Regions from separate parts of the Virgibacillus tibetensis genome, predicted to be linked through region 4. Evidence: riboswitches for the same ligand, from Rfam matches in the RefSeq annotation. Region 4 holds a riboswitch; each other region holds the start of a gene.
What was found. Region 4 has a riboswitch for S-adenosylmethionine ahead of QGM71_RS14960 (class I adenylate-forming enzyme family protein). Riboswitches for the same ligand answer to the same signal wherever they lie in the genome.
Positions count from the first base shown of each region.

Region 1: another riboswitch for S-adenosylmethionine. It lies ahead of QGM71_RS10105 (MetQ/NlpA family ABC transporter substrate-binding protein); the one in region 4 lies ahead of QGM71_RS14960 (class I adenylate-forming enzyme family protein).
Region 2: another riboswitch for S-adenosylmethionine. It lies ahead of solA (N-methyl-L-tryptophan oxidase); the one in region 4 lies ahead of QGM71_RS14960 (class I adenylate-forming enzyme family protein).
Region 3: another riboswitch for S-adenosylmethionine. It lies ahead of ssuE (NADPH-dependent FMN reductase); the one in region 4 lies ahead of QGM71_RS14960 (class I adenylate-forming enzyme family protein).

Region 1 is NZ_JARZFX010000004.1:17,319-22,795, reverse strand. It holds gene QGM71_RS10115 (beta-glucosidase) at 1-1,579, opposite strand, end outside; partial or broken gene QGM71_RS10110 (23S rRNA (pseudouridine(1915)-N(3))-methyltransferase RlmH) at 2,029-2,132, opposite strand; SAM riboswitch class I at 2,279-2,388, shown strand; gene QGM71_RS10105 (MetQ/NlpA family ABC transporter substrate-binding protein) at 2,491-3,303, shown strand; gene QGM71_RS10100 (methionine ABC transporter ATP-binding protein) at 3,419-4,432, shown strand; gene QGM71_RS10095 (methionine ABC transporter permease) at 4,470-5,108, shown strand; gene QGM71_RS10090 (enoyl-CoA hydratase/isomerase family protein) at 5,122-5,477, shown strand, end outside.
Region 2 is NZ_JARZFX010000012.1:23,687-29,163, reverse strand. It holds gene QGM71_RS17245 (methionine ABC transporter permease) at 1-26, opposite strand, end outside; gene QGM71_RS17240 (methionine ABC transporter ATP-binding protein) at 16-1,056, opposite strand; gene QGM71_RS17235 (MetQ/NlpA family ABC transporter substrate-binding protein) at 1,162-2,010, opposite strand; gene solA (N-methyl-L-tryptophan oxidase) at 2,045-3,199, opposite strand; SAM riboswitch class I at 3,300-3,401, opposite strand; gene QGM71_RS17225 (2OG-Fe(II) oxygenase) at 3,702-4,358, shown strand; gene QGM71_RS17220 (hypothetical protein) at 4,556-4,852, shown strand; gene QGM71_RS17215 (GNAT family N-acetyltransferase) at 4,953-5,390, opposite strand; gene QGM71_RS17210 (serine hydrolase domain-containing protein) at 5,467-5,477, opposite strand, start outside.
Region 3 is NZ_JARZFX010000024.1:14,469-19,945, forward strand. It holds gene QGM71_RS20925 (YndM family protein) at 1-295, shown strand, start outside; gene QGM71_RS20930 (endonuclease/exonuclease/phosphatase family protein) at 544-1,269, shown strand; gene QGM71_RS20935 (LLM class flavin-dependent oxidoreductase) at 1,947-3,326, opposite strand; gene ssuE (NADPH-dependent FMN reductase) at 3,370-3,921, opposite strand; SAM riboswitch class I at 4,087-4,194, opposite strand; gene QGM71_RS20945 (UPF0182 family membrane protein) at 4,349-5,477, opposite strand, start outside.
Region 4 is NZ_JARZFX010000008.1:82,772-88,248, reverse strand. It holds gene QGM71_RS14975 (TRAP transporter small permease) at 1-36, opposite strand, end outside; gene dctP (TRAP transporter substrate-binding protein DctP) at 105-1,154, opposite strand; gene QGM71_RS14965 (enoyl-CoA hydratase/isomerase family protein) at 1,265-2,047, opposite strand; gene QGM71_RS14960 (class I adenylate-forming enzyme family protein) at 2,070-3,638, opposite strand; SAM riboswitch class I at 3,856-3,956, opposite strand; gene QGM71_RS14955 (OmpA family protein) at 4,155-4,847, opposite strand; gene QGM71_RS14950 (MotA/TolQ/ExbB proton channel family protein) at 4,837-5,477, opposite strand, start outside.

The DNA.
Region 1 (5,477 bases), on a different contig from region 4:
TTAACGGCTCTTGTTCCACCCAGTCTTCTCGGTCACCGTGCTCATCAATGTCGATAGCTGGGAAGCCTAGTGTGTCGCGATCCGCAGTCTCATGCGGGTTGTCACCAATCATAAGTAGCACAACATCGGACTCAGCCGCTAGTTCTGCCGCAGCCTCAGGGTCACGGCCATCGTTATAAGTCACTTCGTTGTCATAACCAAGCTCCTCGATAACATTCTCTAAACCTTCCTGTGGTGTGACCGTATAAGGGGTCACTACGTTGTCATTGTTGTCTCGAATGGAGCGCGGAGACATCTTGGCCTCACCTGCAAACCATTCGACGCCGATTAATGCAATTGACTTCTTCTCGCCGTCAAGTGGCAGGAAGCCGTCATCGTTCTTCAATAGTACGGACCCTTCCTCTGCCATCTTACGTGCGCTAGCACCGTTAACCATCGGATCGACGATCTCAGGTAAGAACTTATCGAATGGCTCGTCCATGTGGTTAAACTCAATCATCTTGATGTACCTCGGGCGAAGCAGATTGTCGATATCATCCTCGGTCACCAACTCTGAGTCAAGTGCCTCCTGAACCTTCTCCTGGGTGTAATACTGTGGTGCCCAGTCAAGCTCAACATTTGTACCCGCCTTGATAGCAGCCACCGTGTCGTGAATTGCGCGACGGTCACTCATGACGTAACCATCGAAGCCCCAGTTGTCCCTTAGGGCATTTTGAAGCAGTTCAGAACTGTCACAGGCATAGGTGCCGTTAACATCCGGGAACGAACACATTACAGAAGCCGGATCAGCATCCTTAACGGTCATCTCGAATGGCAGCATGTACAGCTCGTTCATGGCCTGTGAGGGAACTTGGACACCCATCGTCCATCGCTCAGTCTCCTGCTCATTGCCTGCCAGGTGCTTGAGCTGTGCCTGGACACCTTGGCCCTGGATGCCCTTAACCTGCTCAGTCGCCAAGATACCAGTTAGGTATGGGTCCTCACTGAAGTACTCATAGTTCCGGCCATTGTACGGGTGACGCACAAGGTTCATGCCCGGTCCGAGCATCACGTGATGTGCGAAGGCCCGTGTCTCCTCGCCGAGGATTCGGCCGGCCTCATAATTCAACTCGTGGTTGAAGGTCGCGCCCATAGCCAGGGTAGACGGTAGTCCCGTTGCCTCTGGGTCATTGCCACACGATCCGCCCTTTACACCCGTACCACCATTGGTCATGCGGATTGTGGGAATGCCCAGTTCCTCAATCCCACGGATTTGTCGGCCGGTGTCCTGCCACTCACACTCCGGCAGGGTACCCTGGGGAGCAAATTCGCCGTTCATATACTTGCTACTACCACCCCTGTCGATAACGACCGTCTCACCGGTGTCGTTCTCATTGAAGCGTGAAATAGCGATTTGCTGGATCTTCTGTTCCATCGTCATCTCATCAAGAAGCAGCTCCGTGCGCTCTTCAGCAGAGAGCTCGGTGTTCATCCAAGGGAGATCTCCTTCTGTTCCATTGCCCATCGCACTTACAGAATTTACTAACGAGGACATGAAAATAGTTGCAATCATAAAAATAGAAATAATTCGTTTTGTCATGTTGTTCTCTCCTTCTAGTTGTCTATTAGTCTCGAAATAATTCTTTTTACAATCTTAACGCCTCCCTTTTCTACAGGTCTCCTAATATACAGAAAAACTATTACGGTTTCATGTACGATTCATAACAATTAAGTAACAAATACTACAAAAATTGCACTGCTCCTAAAGTCACAAAAATCATTCAATTACTGTAGTAGAAATGTTTTCCAAATAACCAATCAAAATGAATAAATTAAAACAAACTATAATTGGGAAACGAACAAAGAAAATGCTCAATCACAGTAAAATCTAGTCTACTTTTAAAAAGTCTAATTTCCTTTATATGCTCTTTGGAAATCGGACTTTTTATCTGGCAAAATTGTACTCATCTAATCGCTAACGTCCTTCTTAAATAGAACTCATTGCTTAGGCAATCACTCCATCATTCATTTCTTTGATAATAACCTCATTTACTTATGGTGTGGTTCGCCCCCCTCATTATCCGAAACGCCCGATAAACCTGCTCCAACAAGATTAATCGCATTACTTGATGTGGAAAGGTCATTTTTTGAAAATGACAATGCTAAGATTCGCGCGCCTTCTTTTTGTTTTACTTCCACCCTAATTGAAAAACAATTAAAAAAAATGATTGACACCAGGATGTTATTGTATTAATGTTGTTAATTAAGGAAATCAACAGAAGATAATTAAATAGCGTATCTCTTATCAAGAGTAGCTGAGGGACTGGCCCGATGAAGCTCGGCAACCATCTATGTTCGCATAGAAAGGTGCTAAATCCTGCAAAACGTAATTGTTTTGGAAGATAAGAGAGGAATTTGTATACCTATACATTTCAGCCTCTCTTTCTAAAAGAGAGGCTTTTTATATTATCAAAAAGTATTCCTATTACATACAAATTTGGAGGAATGAACATGAAGAAAATAGGTTTTATTTTATTAGCTTTATTATTGGCAGTAGTAATTACAGGGTGCGGATCTGATGAAGCGAGTGGTCAATTAAATGATAAAAAACTACTTGTCGGAGTAACTGCTGGCCCACATGAACAAATTGTCGAGAAAGTTGCCGAAGTAGCAGCAGCTGATGGACTTGAAATTGAATTGAAGGTTTTCTCTGACTTTATCCTACCTAACAGTACATTAGAAGAAGGTCAATTGGATGCAAACGCCTATCAACATCAGCCATTCTTAGATCAATTTAATGAAGATCATGAAACAAATTTAGTTCCAGTTGGAAAAACAATTTTAAATCCAATGGGTATTTACTCAGAAAAATATACGAATATGGATGACCTACCAGATGGTGCAAGAATTGGCTTACCAAATGACCCAACGAATGGTTCAAGAACCCTCTATATTTTAGAAGAAGCTGGCTATATTACGTTAGCAGATGACAATAAGGAATTAGCTTCCATTCATGATGTTGTTGATAATCCAAGGAACTTTGAATTTATCGAACTAGACGCCGCACAAATTACCAAACAATTAGGCGAGGTGGACGCGGCATCTGTTAACACGAGCTTTGCAATTGCTGCTGGTCTAAACCCAGTCGAAGATGCGATTCTATTGGAGTCTACTAGTTCACCTTATACAAATTACATTGTCGTTCGCGAGGAAAATCAAGATGATCCTGTCGTAGAAAAGTTAGTCAAAGCTTATCAATCTGAGGAAGTGAAACAATTTATCGAAGAAGAGTTTCGTGGATCAGTGCTTATTGCATGGGAGTAAGCTCATTTCGACAAGATAAATTATCGGGACAAAAGAAGGTATAGGTTCTAAAAACTTATACTTTCTTTCTATTTAAAATAAACCGACTCATTTTTCATAGAAGGGAAAATAGAGCATGATACGATTAGAACAAGTTTCAAAGTCATTTGAATCAAAAAAAGGTGTTATAAATGCAGTTAATGATGTGAACCTCCACGTTAAAAAAGGCGAGATTCACGGTGTAATTGGTTATAGTGGTGCTGGGAAAAGTACATTAATTCGTTGTGTGAATTTACTTGAGAGACCTACTACTGGAAAAGTATTTATTGGTGATAAAGAAGCCACCTCCCTTCCACTCGAGCAATTACGCGAAACAAGAAAAAGAATTGGTATGATTTTTCAGGGATTCAATCTATTAAAAACAGCAACGGTCTACGATAATATCGCCATCCCACTTAAACTACTTGGATTCAGCAAGTCTGAGACAACGCTTCGGGTTGAAAAGTATTTAACCATTGTCGGTTTGGCTGATAAACATCAATCCTATCCAAATCAATTATCTGGAGGTCAAAAACAGCGTGTTGCGATTGCAAGGGCCTTGGCACAAGAGCCAGAAATTTTACTTAGTGATGAAGCAACCAGTGCGTTAGACCCGGAAACAACGGATTCGATTTTAGATTTACTTTTAAAAATTAATCAAGATCTCGGTATAACGATTTTATTAATCACTCATGAAATGCATGTCATTCAAAAAGTCTGTGACCAAGTTTATGTCATGGAAGATGGTTATATTGTTGAGCAAGGTTCGACAATTGATCTATTTACAAAACCACAAAATGAAACAACGATGAAGTTTTTAAATACAATTGCTCAACGTAAACTATCACCATCATTAATTAAACAGTTAAATCTCTCCGGTACAGTGACAAGGTTGACTTTTGTCGGTGAGACGACTGGAGAGCCAATCCTTGCACAAGTTAGTCAAAAGTTTAAAGTGAAACCAAATATTTTAACAGCAAATATATTTGAATTAAAAAACGATATTGTCGGCAATTTGGTCATCCATTTGCTTGGAGAGCCATCTGAGGTAGAAGCTGCAGTAAGCTTCATGCTAGATCAAGGTGTCGGTTTAGAGGGATTGGAGGGCTAACCCAGTGAATAATTTGAATGCGTTTATTACAAAATGGATGCCAATTGTTGGGCAATCAATTATTGAGACTTTCCAAATGGTTACTATTTCCATGTTTTTTGCAATTTTGATCGGTATCCCTTTAGGAATATTACTTGTGCTAACGCGGCCAGGTCAGTCTTTGGAAAATAAATGGACCTATCAAATTTTGAATTTAGTTATCAATATTTTACGTTCAATACCGTTTATCATTCTATTAATCTTCATTTTGCCTTTTACAAAATTAATTGCTGGTACAACAATTGGTGTGCAAGGTGTAATTGTTCCACTTGTTATTTACACAGCACCATATCTAGCTAGATTAATTGAATCTTCCTTATTGGATGTTGATAATGGTGTATTAGAAGCATATAAAGCAATGGGAATTAAAACAAGACATATCATCTGGAATGTCCTACTCCGCGAAGCTCGCCCGTCACTTGTGCTCGCTTTAACCATTACAACTGTCAGTTTAATTGGTGCTACGGCAATGGCTGGACTTGTCGGAGCTGGTGGACTTGGGGATTTAGCCTATCGTTTTGGTCACTTGCGCTATGAAGTGGACGTTTTATATATCACCGTTGCTATTTTAATCATTTTAGTTCAAAGCATTCAGTCGATTGGAAATCGCTTATCCGCTCGTCTGAAAAAAGACTGACAGGAGGCTTATCATGTCAAACGAATTGTATATAAAAAGGGACGGGGCCATTGCCACTTTAATTTTTAATCGTCCAGAAAAAAAGAATTCATTTAATTTAGCCATGTATCACCATCTTTCTACGTTGATGGATGAACTTGAGCAAGATTCAAGTATAAAAGTATTAATTGTTCGCGGTGTGGATGAAACAGCCTTTTCAGCTGGAGCCGATATTAGTGAATTCCTCGAGGTCCGCTTTCATGCCGAAAAAGCAAAGGAATATAATGACATCGCTCTCGGTGCCATTGAAAAATTATATCGCTTTTCAAAGCCAACGATTGCATTAATTCGCAAACTAGCGATCGGTGGCGGTCTTGAATTTGCAAATTC
Region 2 (5,477 bases), on a different contig from region 4:
GGCCAGAACCAAGGTTCAAATTGCATCTTGTGTTACCTCCTTTATGATTACTCCTTGTGACTTCATATAGTGAACAGCACGATTGATTTCTTCCTTATCCCCTTTTAAGAAAACAATCAAGTTTCCAAATGGCTTCTCCTGGAGTTCTGTTATCATCCCATGGACAACATTGATATCGATTGAAAAATGCTTGGCCGTATTCGATAGCAAAGGGGCTCCTGTTGATACTCCTTTGAAAAGGACTCTATAAAATCCTCCCACACCTATTTGATTTTCATCATTAATAAAGGATTTTACAGATTGTGGTGTATTTGTATTAAGCACAGTCCGCACAAAACTTTCTGCAATGCTTGTTTGCGGCTCTGTAAACACATCGACAACCGACCCTTGTTCAACAATTTCTCCATTCTCCATGACTGCCACTCGATCACAAATATCTTTAATGACATTCATTTCATGTGTAATCATTAAAATGGTCACCTTGAATTCATCCCGTACTCTTTTTAATACCTCTAAAACAGCTTCGGTCGTATTTGGATCAAGGGCCGATGTTGCTTCATCACATAAAAGGATGTCCGGATCTGTTGCTAGTGCACGGGCGATACCAACACGCTGCTTCTGTCCCCCAGAAAGTTGTTCTGGGTATTGATTTGTTTTATCACCCAAACCAACAAAATCTAATAATTCCTCAACCTTCTCTTTTATTTCTTCTTTTGGTTTACCTTCCAATATAAGTGGCATCGCAACATTGTGAAAAATTGTTTTGGATGAAAGTAAGTTATATTGCTGAAAAATCATTCCAATCTTTTTCCTGCTTTTTCGTAAGTCTTTCGGTGCTAGATCCAATAAATCAATACCATTAATGAAAACCTTTCCGGAAGTTGGACGTTCTAGTAGATTCACACAACGGATTAAGGTACTTTTACCAGCACCACTAAAACCTACCACCCCAAAAATTTCACCTTTATCAATGGAGAGATTGATGCCTTTTAATGCATGAACTTTCTTCTCTTTCTTCTTTCCATACTCTTTATAAACATCTTTCAGCAGTATCATATGTTTACTCTCCCCTATAAAGTTCGTAATTTTTAATATAATTTAGCATCTTTAAAAATACTAGCCTGCTAGTAAAACAAACAGGCTAGTATCCAATAAAGCTATTTAATTTTGTTTGTAATCGTCCAAGTAAGAAATCGGTTCTTTAACAGGTACCGCTGCTCCACCGAACTCTTCCTCTATAAAACTAGATACTTCGTCGCTATGATAGATTTCTACAATTTTACTATAGCTTACATTGTCTTTTTCATCTGTAGGTGCAGCAATGATATTAATATAGGATTTATTACCCGAATCCTCCCTGAATACCGGATCATTTGTTGGATTTAAACCGGCTTTAATCGCCATATCTGAGTTAATGACAGAAGCAGCGGCATCCTCTAAACCACGAGCAGTTTGTCCGGAATCAACGGGGGTGATTTCAAGATTTTTAGGGTTTTCTGCAATATTCTCTGTTCCACCTTGTCCATCAAAGTCCTCTTCCAATGTAATGAGTCCTGCTTTTTCTATAAGGAGTAGCGCTCTACCTAGATTTGTCGGATCATTCGGTATAATAATCTGATCGCCTTCTTCCAGGTCACTTATATCCCCTTTATCCTGGGAGTAAATTCCCATCGGCCAAATGGATGTTGTTCCTATCGCTGATAAATCAAGGTCTCTTTCGGTTATGAAGTTATCAAAATACACAACGGTCTGAAAGGCATTTAAATCAATTTCTCCACTATCCAAGGCAAGGTTTGGCTGAACGTAATCATCAAACTTTACAATTTCAAGGGTAATTCCTTCCTCTTCAGCTAAGTCTTTTACAAGATTCCATGTTGGTATTTCTGCTGAACCAACTCCTACTTTAATTACCTCATCCCCTGAATTTTCTGTAGAGCCGCAAGCTGCCAGTAAAAGTAATGATACACCAATTAAAAATACAAACGTCTTTCCAATTAAACTCTTTTTCATTCTATTTTCCTTCTCTCTCATAAATTATGTTTTTTTATTTTTTGTTGAATCGACCTGGATCAAAGATATCGATTGGTAATACAGGCTGTTGACCTGTTGCTAATTGTGCTGCAATTTTCCCCATAACTGGTGCAAACTTGAAACCATGTCCCGCCATTGGTCCAAGAAGTGTTACATTATCATAATTTGGTGCAGGACCGACAACAAAATTTTCATCCGGTGTATTCGTATAAAAGCATGTCTTCGCTTTAATAGGTTCCTCTTTAAGGTTCGGCAAATATTTTTTTACGAGTCGATTCACTGGTTCCAAATCCGTATCATGAATTTCTCTGTCGACATTCTCCGGATGATCAACCGATTCACCACCGTGATGGATGGCAACTTTTACAGTCTTCCCATCAAGGCTTGGGAAACCATAAAAGCCTAGACCGTCCTTAACTCGGGAAAATATCGGAAAGTTTTCCGCTTTAAACAATTCAGGATTTTTCGCATCATACCAAACCAAAACCTGGCGTTCAAGTTCTACAGGCAAGTGAACATCTGGCAAAAGATCTGTCGTCCATCCGCCTGCTGCCACAACAACCTTTTTCACTCTAAAATGCGTATCACCACACCAAATGGATACACCGTCAGGATCTGGCTTGATTGCTGTCACACGGCTGTCAGAATATACAGTCCCACCAAGCTCTTCGCCTCGTTTTACAGCTGTTTCAATTGCTAGTTCTGGTCGAATGAACCCGGCTAATTGTTCATGGATCACTTTATGATGATCCTGAAAATTAATCGTTGGAAAATGCTTTCTTGCTTCTTCTCCCTTCCACGCTTTATGCGGAAGCTTGTACGTATGGACACTTTCCTCTACCGTTTCTATAAATAGATCCCCCTCAGGACCAAACATTGTTCCACCATTTTCAGTATAGATTTCTACGTTTGTTTCAGCTTCAAGCTCTCTCCATAGGCCACGTGCTTCCTGCAGCAATGGAACATAATCTACACCTTCTCCGTAGGCCGTCCGGAAAATCCGTGTTTCCCCATGGCCTGCACCATGTTCATGACCTGGTCTATATTGTTCAAACCCGATTACGCTTTCTTCCATTCTAGCAAGCTGCCAAAATGCAAAACTCCCCATCGAGCCTAATCCAATCACCGCTACATCTGCATCTAGTTTTTGTTGTATTTTCTCAGTCATGTTCCTGTCTCCTTTTCTGATGTTTTTCTCTTGAAATGCAAATGCAAGAACGAAAAAAACTCTTCATTATTAAAGAAGAGTTTAAACTGAGTTATCACTCTTCTCATCTGCCTAGCATCGCTAGCTGGAATTGGCACAGTACAAGCATTTGTCTGTTGCCGAGGCGTCTTCGGGCCAGTCCCTCAACCTCTCTAGATAAGAAAAAAATTAATTATGTAATTTGACAATATTCTACATAGTTCTACACGAATTGTCAAGTTTTCTATCATGGAAGCGATTCTCATGCTTCCAGTATGCGAACAGTGCCTGCCACTGTTCGTACAATTCTACACCATGGTGAATTATACCTTGTTAAACTAACGCACCATAGTTAAAGACCGTAATTTACTAAAAATAAAGATAATTCACTAAAAATAAAGAAAATTGTAGTATAATAATACTGGAACACTACATCCAGAAAGCCTTGTTCAGAAATTAAAATTATTGAAGGAGTCGATGCACGTTGACAAAGGTAAACGAACAAACTTCCGATAAAGAACAAACCGTTTTTCATCACGTCGAAAACCGGTTTCAAACAGAAGATCGAGAGATTCATATTGTTGCCCGTCTGGAAGAACCGCTCGTGGTAGTTTTAGGGAATGTATTGTGCGATGAAGAGTGCGACGAACTCATTCGATTATCAAAAGATAACATGCATCGTTCAAAAATCGGAGATTCCCGGGAAGTAAATGAAATTCGAACAAGCAGCAGCATGTTTTTTGAAGAAAATGAACATGACATTCTGTCTACCATTGAAAAAAGAGTATCCAATATTATGAACATCCCCGCCGAACACGCAGAAGGGCTCCAAATTCTAAAATATACGCCTGGACAAGAGTATAAAGCTCATTTTGATTATTTCTCAGCTACAAGCAAAGCTTCCAAAAATAATCGGATCAGCACGCTGATCATGTACTTAAATGAGGTCGAACAAGGCGGAGAAACCTTTTTCCCCGAGCTGAATTTCTCCGTTTCGCCGAAAAAGGGGATGGCGGTTTACTTTGAATACTTCTATACCAACCACGACCTAAATGAACGAACCTTACACGGTGGATCGCCCGTAATCGCAGGAGAAAAATGGGTAGCTACACAATGGATGAGAAGACAAAGAGTTAGATAATCAATACAATCATAGGGACGGTTCTTCTCATGCTTCCAGTATGCGAACAATGCCTGGCAATGTTTGTATAATTATTCGTCATAAAGAAAGCATGAATCTAGTTGATGGTCTTATCCTTAACCGAACATGCTAAAGACGCTCTCCAGTGTCGTTAACGCCCCCAGTGTTTGCATAGGATAGTCAAGAAGATGGAGGAAATGGGGTCAATTGTTTTCCAAAATGAAATTCTTGAATTATCCACGTCAATAAATGCAGGGTATACCCTTCTTGCAGCAGAATCTGCCTACTATCATCATGACATGCTACAGAGCAATCTGGAAGGATTTGGAACCGATGTCCGTGTTATACTTGAAGTCGGTGTAATAACTAACGCCAACCACTATTTACAGGAGCAGCAAGAACGCCGTTTGTTAGTAAAAGCATTTGAAGATGTTGACGTATTAGTGGGCCCTACCCTTCTAATCACAGCACCACGTATTCAGCCGATTCATTAAATATGTTACTCTCATCACATTAATATAAGGAACGGTTATAGTATGTATTTTTTAATCGTATCATCTTTAACTAAAGAGAGTGCGTTAGTTCGATAGCAACTTATTTCAAAGACGCTTTGAATACAAAACTTACTTTTTCATAACCCATTCTATTTTCATAAAAACGGTGTGCATTCGTACGCTGTAATCCCGAAGACAAAGCAACACTTTCATAATTGTTTTCTTTTGCCCATTCATGAACATATGAAAGTAGCTTTTCACCATACCCTTTTGAACGCTTATTCGTTGCGGTCACTAAATCACATACCCATACAAATCTACCATAATATAATGTTATCATAGGCATAAAACCAGTTACCGCAACTATCTCTTCTCCATCAATTAAAGCAAACATTTTATATCTATCTTTCTCTTTTGCCTCTAAAACTAAATCGACATATGTTTCTTCGTTGAGGTGAGTTCGTAATTGTTTCATAACTGGAAATGCTTCTACTATTTCATTTTTTGATTGAAGTTCTTTAATTGTTAAAGTATCCATCATTATTCCCCTTTTTGAAATTTTAGCTAAGTTTAACATAGCTTCTGTAATTAAAACTGTGTTGACACTTGAGCATTTAGTTAAATA
Region 3 (5,477 bases), on a different contig from region 4:
TGGAGACTTGCTAATACTACGAAGATACGGAAACCTCACAGCAACAATAGCAGATTTCCCTTTAGCATTTATTATACTTTGGGCATTAGGAGGCTTGTTTATAGGCGCTGGATTCCCACTAATAACCGCTTCATTATTTGCGGCAGTCTTTATTACTGCTTGTGAGCCATTTATTCATGCATTTATAATAAACAGCTTTGCAAATGAACGAAAAGAACGACCTGCTACAAACCAACTACAAACCGAATATTCAGAGGAAATCGATGTTGAACCGACAGATGAGCTGGACAGGTAAACCACATTTACGAGTGAGGAGTTCAGCGCGAGCCCAGCGAAAAGTTCAGCCAGTTTTGATGCCCAAACGGTTGATCGCTGAATAAACCCGGTTGAACGCGGGATAAAGCTGAAAAGCGCGGGATAAATTGGTCCCACCGCGGGAATATGCATGTCGAACGCTGGATTAAGTGGAGCGATCGCTGAATGAAAACAGGGGCAACGATCAAACACTTAAATTAAGGATGTTACCTGAGGAGCGTGAATATAATGGAAATTAAAGTGATGACCTATAATATTCACCATGGAAAAGGAATGGATAAAAAAGTAGATCTTTATAGAATTGCTGAAATAATTGAAAAAAGTGATGCAGATATTATAGGTCTTAATGAAGTGGATAAGCACTATTCCAAACGTAGCCACCATCAGGATCAGGTTAGGTGGCTTGCAAATCATTTGGATATGGATTATGCTTTTGCTCCCTCAGTCTCACTGACGGTCAGGAATTCAGTAACTGTAAGACAATATGGAAATGCCCTCTTGTCACGTTTTCCAATTTTAAACACAAAAACACTTCCGTTTGATGTTGCATCCCGACTGATCGAAGGAAGGTCAATACTTGATGTAACCCTTCAACTAAACGAAAAACTACTTCAAGTAAATGTAACTCATTTTAGTTTGAATCCGTTTCTTCAACGAATGCAAACGAATTTTTTGGTGAACCAAGTTAATAATTATGTTCATCCCCTAATTATCTTAGGTGATTTTAATATGAAGCCTGGTTCAAGAGGTTGGAAGAAATTGATCTGTGAATTTTCCGATGGGTGGTATATTGCAGGAAATGGTAAAGGAAGTACTTATCCATCACTCCGACCGAGATCGAGGTTAGATTACATATTTTCCTCTCCCAGTATTGAAGTTATTAATACGGAAATAATAACAAAACTACCTCATGCCTCTGATCATTTACCAGTTAAAGCGCATCTTCGTATTTAAAAGAACCACCCTAGAATTTTATGGAAATGCAAAGTGAATACATGGTAATAGGTGCTAAGCTTGGCGATGTATTTAAAAACGAAAGTTCTCCAATACATATAGGCGGTGCCAGTCATGGATGATTGCATAAACAAGATTTTTTGTATTCATAGCAGTTATCGGAACAGATTCCGTTCCGAACATACGCGTACTTTAGATAGTAAAGAATCGATTATTTCTTTAATTAAATAGCTTTCCTTCTAGTTAAAAGAGGTTGGAACAAAAGAGGAATTATTCAGGAAAATTCGAACATTAACGCCTGAGCAAATGTATCGCTTCGGCAAAATACTCCGCTTTCCGTGGGCACGGCTTCAGCTAACTGTGTGAAGAAGAGCACTTCACACAGTGGATCTTCAGCTCGTGCTGTTCCCACAGGAGTCTGCGTATTTTGCCTACGCTAAGTTCCAATTGTTCAGATTCTCATTCTTCCCATTTAGTTATGTCCCAACCTCTTTTCCTTCATTAAAAGATCGTTTCGTTTTCTATGAAAAATAGAGTTTTGTGATAGGTATCAAAACCCGTTATTCATCCCGTGGTTTCTTTCCTCCCTAGGGACTGAATAGACAAAGGTTAAGGATACAGGGCTCTTTTTTCAAAGAAGTGCAACTACTAGTCAGCATGCCAGTTTCATAAGGTAATTACTGTTTTGCCAACACCTCTTTTGTCCTTTTTCCCGGATGATGATCTGGCAATTCCTCGCCACGACCAAACAGATTATCTCTTAATGTAGTTCCTTCATACTCTTTTTGAACCAAACCTCTTTCTTGTAGAATTGGTACTACATATTCAATGAAGTCTTTAAACGTGCCGGGAGTTATTGCATAGGCAATATTAAATCCATCCACTCCAGCTTCATTAACCCATTCCTCCATCGTATCGGCAATTTGTTCGGGTGATCCGACAGCATAGGCGCTCATGCCGCCAATACCTACAAAGTTCTTGATCTCTTCAACTGTCCATTGTTTATTAGGGTCTATTTTTGTAAAACCTTCAAGCGCTGAACGAATCGAATCATTCTCTATATAACTGATAACCTGATCTGAGTCATATTCGGATAAATCTATTCCGGTCCAACCACCAAATAAAGCTAATGCTCCTTCATGGCTGATATGATTCTTATACTCATTATATTTCGCATGAGCTTCTTCTTCCGTTCTGCCGACGATCGGTGTAAACATCGTAAGAATTTTGACTTCTTCTTGTGATCTCCCAGTTTTCTCGATATCATCCCGCAGCCGTTTAACCGTCTCTTTAGCTACGGTTAATGTTGGTGAACCAATAAAAACACATTCTGCGTTTTCAGCTGCAAATGCACGACCTTTCGCAGATGCTCCCGCTTGATAAATGACAGGTGTCCGTTGGAGTGATGGCTCGCTTAAATGGGCGCCAGGGACTTTAAAGTATTTCCCTTCATGATGAATATCATGTACTTTGCTGGGATCAGTGAAAATACCGTTTTCTTTATCCAACTTAACTGCATCCTTTTCCCAGCTTCCTTCCCATAGTTTATAGCACACATCCAAGTATTCTGCCGCTAAATCATACCGCTCATCATGTTTCATTTGATCTTCCAAACCCATATTAACTGCTGCACTTTTCAGGTAGGAGGTGACAATGTTCCAGCCCACACGTCCCTTCGTCAAATGATCTAATGTAGTCATCCTGCGAGCAAATGGATAGGGATGCTCATGCGTAACTGAAGCTGTCACACCAAATCCGAGATGCTTTGTTACTGCAGCCATTAACGGTACAACTAATAACGGGTCATTAACTGGGGATTGTGCCCCCTGACGCACTGCTGCATCTCTTGATCCTTCATAAACATCATACGTACCCAGCACATCTGCAATGAAAACAGCATCAAATCGTCCTTTCTCCAATGTTTTAGCAAGTTCAATCCAATACTCGCTATCTTTATAACGGTGGGACTCATCTTCCGGATGGGTCCATAAGCCCGGAGACTGATGACCAGCACAGTTCATATCAAAAGCATTCAAATAAATTCTTCTTTTTGCCATATTATTTTTCCTCCTTTAGGTTATTGTTCATGTTTACAGATACTTAGTAAGTTGATGAGACTACCGGATTTTGATTGTTTACTAATTCGAGAAAGTAATAAAGCTGCTTTTTTGTACGTCCTAATAGATCCTCATCTATAATTGGATTTTTCTTATTTTTATCTATTTGACTATCAAGTAAGTAAAGTCCTTTTAAATTATGGCCTTTTAATGTTGCCAGCACTGGTTTCAATGTATACTCAAGCGCCAGGAGGTGGGACATACTTCCGCCTGTCATTAATGGTAATACTGGCGTATGTTGCAACACATCCTGTGGGAGTACATCAATTAATGCTTTGAGAACTCCAGAATAAGCGCCTTTATAAACCGGAGATCCAACAATAACTCCTCTAGCATTCTGTATTAATGTCGCAATTTCTTTGATAGCCGGACTTTCAAAATTCCCCTGAAATATGTCTTTATGTGGTGCATCTTTTACGGAAATATGACTTACCTTGAAATTTTCATCTTGAATTAAGTCTCCTAAGTATTTCAGCACTTTATCAGACCGGGAATATTCAGAGGGACTTCCTGATAAAATAACGATGTCACTCATGACGATCAACCTTTCTTTTCGCAATTTTTTATAGTCGTGTTCTAATTCGATGTGTCATTTTTTCACTGGACTTCTTGAACTAGCTATGCCTAACTGTATATTTCCACAAAATAGCCCCCTTTTCTTTAATGAGAAAAGAGGGCTGTTCCATTTTAGTTATTTCCACTCTTATCTCTCAAGAATTGCTCCCGCTGGAATTAGCACCTTTCTGACATATGTCAGAGGTTGCTGAAGCTTCATAGGGCCAGTTCCCTCAGCTTCTCTTGATAAGAATATTTAATTATTAGATATAGTGTATTCGAATTAATCCGATAAATCAAGTATGAATTTAGAATTAACTTAAAATTGCCAATAACATATTCAATATATTACAGTCCATACAACGAACAAAAGCGCTCCAACTAACTGGAGCGCCTTCCTATAATACTTATTCAACTTCGCTTAACATATTTTCTATTTCAGTCATAATCTCTCCAGCTTCTTCCCAGTTTCCTTGAGATAATGCATTCTGATAAGCATTAAACAAATCCGAGAACTCGAGTAGCGTTTCTTCTGCACCAGTAATGACCTGTACTGGATCTTCTGTTCCCTCAGCAGCTTCTTCATCCACTTCAACTTGCACTTCTGGGTCAATCAGTGCGAGCATCCGCTCAAGGGCAATGTCAAAGTTTTCTTCCATTACAATATGATCTTCATATGCAATGACAATTTGTTTAACTTCAGGTAGTGATGTTGCATTGGATGATTCAATATAAATCGGTTCTACATACATGACCGTATCCTCAATTGGAATTGCTAACAGATTTCCCCGTATAACCTCTGATCCGCCTTGTGACCATAAATTCAACTGTTGGGAGATCGTACTGTCCTGATTTATCCGGTTCTCTATTTGTTGCGGTCCATACACATTTTTTTGTTTAGGGAACTGGTAAACAAACAGTTCTCCATAATTATCTCCATCATTCCGAACACCCATCCACGCAACCATGTTTTGACGATTTCTTGGCGTATATGGCATCATAAGAATAAATTCTTCTTCATCATATTCAGGTAACTTCATGGTGATATAGTAAGGTTCAACGTCTACGTCTTTATTGAAATATTTTTCAGTGGGAAATTGCCAAAAATCTTCCCGATTATAGAATACTTCTAAATTAGACATATGATATGTTCCAAACATAGCAGCCTGGATGGAAAACAACATTTCAGGATAACGGAAATGCGCTTGCACATCTTCTGGTATCTCTTCCGTAAATAAATCAGGGAATATATTCTGATAGGTTTGCAGCAATGGCTCATCCGGATCTACAATATAAAAATCCACTTCCCCAGTATAAGCATCAATGACTACTTTTACCGAATTTCGAATATAATTTTCATTGCCTTTATGTGACTCTGCATATGGATAACGTTCGGCCGTTAAATAAGCGTCTATAATCCAAGCAAGACTGCCATCATCCCTGACAAAAATATATGGATCTTGATCATATTGGAAAAACGGTGCGATTCGCTTTACCCTCTCCATAATATTACGTGTCTCCAGCAATTGGCTTTCC
Region 4 (5,477 bases):
AGTAATATAGTGAGTTAAGTTAATAAAGAAACGCATTGCTTTTCCTCCTCACAATCCAGCAAATACAAACGTTTTATTTATCGATAGAGTTTTATAGTTTTCAATTACTCAAACGGGATATCCATTTCTTCCTCTTCTAGTAATTCTTTAAAATAGTTCATCATTTCTTCACCAGGATATCCTTTCTTATTTGCTTCCTCTACCCAATTCTCCCATACCACTTCTGATGAATCTTTAAATTCTTGTAAGTCCTTGTTTTCTAAAGTTGTTACATTACCTCCCTGGGCTTCAAACTCCTCGAAGGCCTTTTGCTCTTCATTGGTATACATCTCAGCTGTTAATTCTGCTAACTTCGGACTTAACTTTTCTAAAAAAGTTTCTCTTAAATCTTCTGGCAATTGATCCAAAGACTGTGAATTTACCATATAAACAAAATTCATAGCACCCATATCTAATTTCGTTAAATTTGGAGCAACTTCGAATAACTTGTACCCCACTGCCCCAATTCCCAGATAAATTACTTGGTCAACAGTTCCTCTCTCAAGGGCTTCATACATTTGACTCAAGCCTAAGGTTACAGGGGCCCCACCCCATGCATCAACCAAATCAGCCCTCTCGTTTCCAATTGCATTTATCTTTTTACCTTCTACATCTGAGAATGACTCGACAGGTTTTTTACTAACTAATTGATAGGAATCTGATGAGACAACAGACATAAAAGTGGTACCCTCATAACTATCTGATACGTACTTTTCATTAAATTGCTCCAGTATTTTCCTCCCTTTGAACGAATCATTGATAGCGAACGGTAATTCCCCTATTGTTAATGGGAAAAGCTCGGTATCACGCTGAAGACTTGGATTAGCATAACCGATATCATATACTCCACCTTTGATATCTTGTAAACTTGTTTCATATGCACCGAGAGCTCCACTGGAAAAAACATTTATCTTGATTCGACCATTCGTTTCCTCTTCTACAAATTCTGCCCACGGTTCTACAGTATCTGTATTGAATTTATGATTGGGTGGGGCCTGAACATTAAAATCAAACTCATATACTTCTTTACCACTAGTACTTCCTTCTTTACCACAGCTAGCCAATACTAGTACAGCTACGATGATAGTAACTATCACTACACTATTTTTTTTCATATTATTTTTCTCCTCCTTTAAAATAACGATCGACTTTTCTTTCCTCATCTACTATCCTCGTAATCTTAGTGTCTTCTCTTGTGCCTAGATAGTTATTTCAAAAAAGATGGTTACTTTTGAGCTCGTTTCATAAACTTATCTACTTTTTCCTTTGTTTCTCCTGATGTTATTACTCTTTCTGCTAATTCGGGTTCATTAATGAAAACATCACCTACGTTTGCCATAATAGAAGCATTCACCAACTTTTTTGTCATCCGTATAGAATAATATCCTTTCCCTCTAATTTTCTCGATGAGCTGATCCACCTCATTATCCAGTTTTTCTGTCGACACAACTTTATTAACAAGGCCCAAGTGACTGCATTCGTCGGAGGTAATATCTTCACACAGCATAATTATTTCTTTAGCTTTTAAAGCCCCAACAGCCTTAACCAGCCTTGGCGTACATCCCCAATTTAAAAACAAACCTACATTGGTTTCCGGCAAGTTGAATACTGTCCCATCCGCCATTAGTCGAAAATCTGTAGTCATTGCTATAGCAACGCCACCACCATAAGCGGAGCCACGTAGTGCCGCAATTGATATCTGTTCAAGATTTTCTAATTTCCTCATCAATTCCTGCCCTATAATTGACATGGATCTAATAAATTGAGGAGCTTCATCTTTATTTTCAATCTCTTCATTAAAATTATATAAGTCAAATCCTGCAGAAAATAGTTTCCCTTTATTTGTAAAAACCACGAACTTTATCTCACTTTCTTCTCTTAACCAATCTGCTAATCCAATTAATTCCTTCATCATTTTTAGGTTAATTGTACTAACTTTGTTTTCCCGATTTAACCATACCCATAAGACGTCATTCTTTTTCTCTAAATGAATGGTTTCAAAGTTCATTTTTTTTCACCTAACCTCATTACTAAATTTGTCTTACTGCCGAATCCCAATATGGTGCTCGAATTACTTTTTTATCCACTTTCCCATATGGTGTCAAAGGTAAAGATTCAACTAAATGTATTACTTTTGGTTTTTTATACTTTGAAAGTGTCTGATTGCAATATTCCTGTATATCTTCAACAGTTACACTTTCATTTTTTGGAATAATAAAAGCTGTTACCGCTTCTCCCCAATCACTATCCGGTATTCCAATAACTGCAACTTGTCGGACACCGTGATGCTCTTGAATAACATTTTCTACTTCGGAAGAATAAACATTCATTCCTCCGCTAATAATCATGTCTTTTTTTCTGTCTAATAGATAAAGGTATCCTTTTTCATCCATAACACCCATATCGCCAGTGTATACCCACCCATCTTTTAATGTCTCAGCCGTTTCGATAGGCATATTATGATACCTAATCATATTTGTAAGAGATTTGACTGCAATTTCACCTTTTACGCCACGAGATACCTCACAACCGTTCCCATCTACAATTTTAATCCGGCTAAAAAATGTTGATTTCCCGCAGCTTGACAACAGATGTGAATATTCTTCATCCGTTCGATGATCTTCTTTTTTAAGCCATGTCACGACATTTTGTGTTTCCTGCTGACCATATGCTTGAATAAAAACCTGACCGAATATATCTAATGCTTGCCGTAGACGCCCAACTGTTATAGGCGCAGTTCCATATTGAATGGTACGTATTGAACTGACATCAACATTCTTTCCTTCCATGAAATCAAGCACTCGATAAATCATTGTCGGAACTAAGCTAAGAAAAGTAATTTTGTTTTTTTCAATATGCTCCAGCAACAATTTCGTATCAAACTTACTTTCAATAAAAACTTCAGCTCCTCTTACTAATCCAGCCATTAAATAGAGTCCTGCAGCGTGTGGTAATGGAGTCATTAAAAGGATTTTCTCATCTTCCCGTATATTTACTTCATCCATCATTGAAATATAAGTTAAAAAGGTTGTTTTGTGACTGTCCACAACGCCCTTCGGCAACCCAGAAGTTCCTCCACTATATATAATTTTTGAGTTGTTTTCGGGAGTAATAGAGATATCTATATCATGATCTGGTTGACTACTTTGAAAATCGTCCCATGTAATAAAATTAGTAGAAGTAGTTTTTTCCGAATTAGTAATACCTACAATTGTTGTTAGTTCTGGTAGATCTGATTTGATATGTTCAATATTTGAAAAGAACTGTTCTCCTACTAGTAACACTTTAGCCCCGGAATCCTTCAAAATATGGTAAATATCTTTCTCACTCAACATGTCATTCATAGGGACAAGTGTTCCTCCGGAAAAATAGATTCCCAACTCGCTGGCCACATATTCAAGACTGTTAGAAAGCAGTAGAGCTACTCGTGTATTTCGTTCTACCCCATGTTCTATCAAAGCATGTGCCACCTGATTTGCTGCACGATGTAATTCACGATAGGTCATTTTTTGTGACCCAAAATGTAATGCTGTTTTTTCGCCGTGATTACGAAATGAATTCGTAAATAATTCGTTTAAAGTTAAAAGAGATTGACTCATACTGATACCTCCGACTAATACGTTATGTAACTTTCAAAAACTTACTTAACACGCCATAATTTCCCTTGTTTATTCAGCTGTCATTCCATGATATAACGCCTCCTATTGTTAAAACTCTCCTGAATAAACAATTAAACACATAGGAATACTTCAATATAAACAAAAATAAAACCTCTCCTAAGTAAGAAGAGGTTTGAAGTACATTATATACTTTCTCTTCTTATCTTCAAAGCTTTCGCTTTCTGGATTTGGCACAGTACTAAATAGTCTGTTGCCGAGGTGTCATAGGGCCAGTCCCTTAACCTCTCTTGATAAGAAATAAATATGATATTGACAATTACATTACCTTATATAATTTTAATTGTCAATATTATTTTCTGGTGTTTTCTAAAAAATAATAAAAATTTGATAGTTATTAAGAAAAGAATTTAAGAAGCAATTCTGTTTAACCCGGTTGATGGAACATGGAACACGTCAGCTTTTTTTGTGGTTTTATAACCATTCCATTTCCGGCAATTACTTCCCCAAAATCTCTCTTGTTCTTTCTAGTATTTCTTCGTCTTTAAGGCGGAATTTGAATTCTACTCGGCGGGAGTCCTCGGCACTGTACTCTCCGTTTTCATCGCTTCGGAAATCGGAAAAGGACTTGCTGTTTACTGTTAATTTTTCTTCTAAATGGCTTTGAATATTTTTATACGGAAATTCCTCACTCAGAATATAAGAGGCAACACTGTATGACCTTTCTTGAGAAAGCTGCAAGTTGTATAAATAGCTGCCGTCCCGATCAGTATGTCCTTCAATAATTATCTCGGCAATATATTCTTCGTATCCGCTTTGCAGCAGGATGTCCAAGTATTTAGGTATAAACTCATCCAAAAATTGAAAAGACTCCGTCTTCAGTTCAGCATTATCATATGTGAATAATATCTCCGTGCTGAATATGATTGCACCTGTCTTATCATCCACCTCAACCCCCAAGGAAGAGCCACTGAACTCCTCTTTTAACTCGCTTACAAGCTCAGCTCTTACTCCCATAATTTGATCGATTGTTCGTTTCATCTCTTCTATTTGCAGTGATTTAATGATCATCATAATAATGAATATTAACATGAAGCATAGTAGGATGACTGTCAGCAAGTCGGTAAAAGAAGGCCAGAAATGTCCTTCCTCTTGATCATTTTTAAAAAGTCGCTGGTATTTAGTATTCATTTTGATTCAACCTTGGTCCAGTATTCCATTTACCCGCCAGCTGACCAAGTGAATTCAGCTGCTGATTTAACGTTTGAATTTCCCGATTGAGCTCCTGTAACATTTGTTGCGTATACCTGGCATTGCTTTGCTGGGTTTCCTCGGTTACTCGGCGTATTTCTCTGAATTCCTTAGCTATTCCCTCATTTGTTATTTCAACGGAATTTGCAATCTTTCCAGCCACTATATCCAGCTTCCCTCCGAGCGTTCCTTCGAGGTTAGCTACGTAATTTGCAAGCGTATCTTTCAAGATACCTACGCTGGCTTTCATCTGGTTTTCCCGTTGAGTAAACGACTGAGTCATTTGCGATATTGCTGCATTTATCTCATAGATCAGCTGATTATTTTTTACTCCTACCTGTTCGTACGAGTTTGCAGCATCCTTCACTTGTTTTTCAAATGCCTGTGAATCTTTGCTGTGGGCATGGAGGTGATTACTAAATGTTCGGTTGAACTCCTTTAGCTCCTGAAAACGATCCGACAAGAGGTGCTTGTATTCGGCTTGTGTTTGATTAATAACATCCAGTGCTTGGGGCAGTTTAACAATCGAATCGCCCATCTTATCGAAATCACCTGAAAGCTCACGTAAAT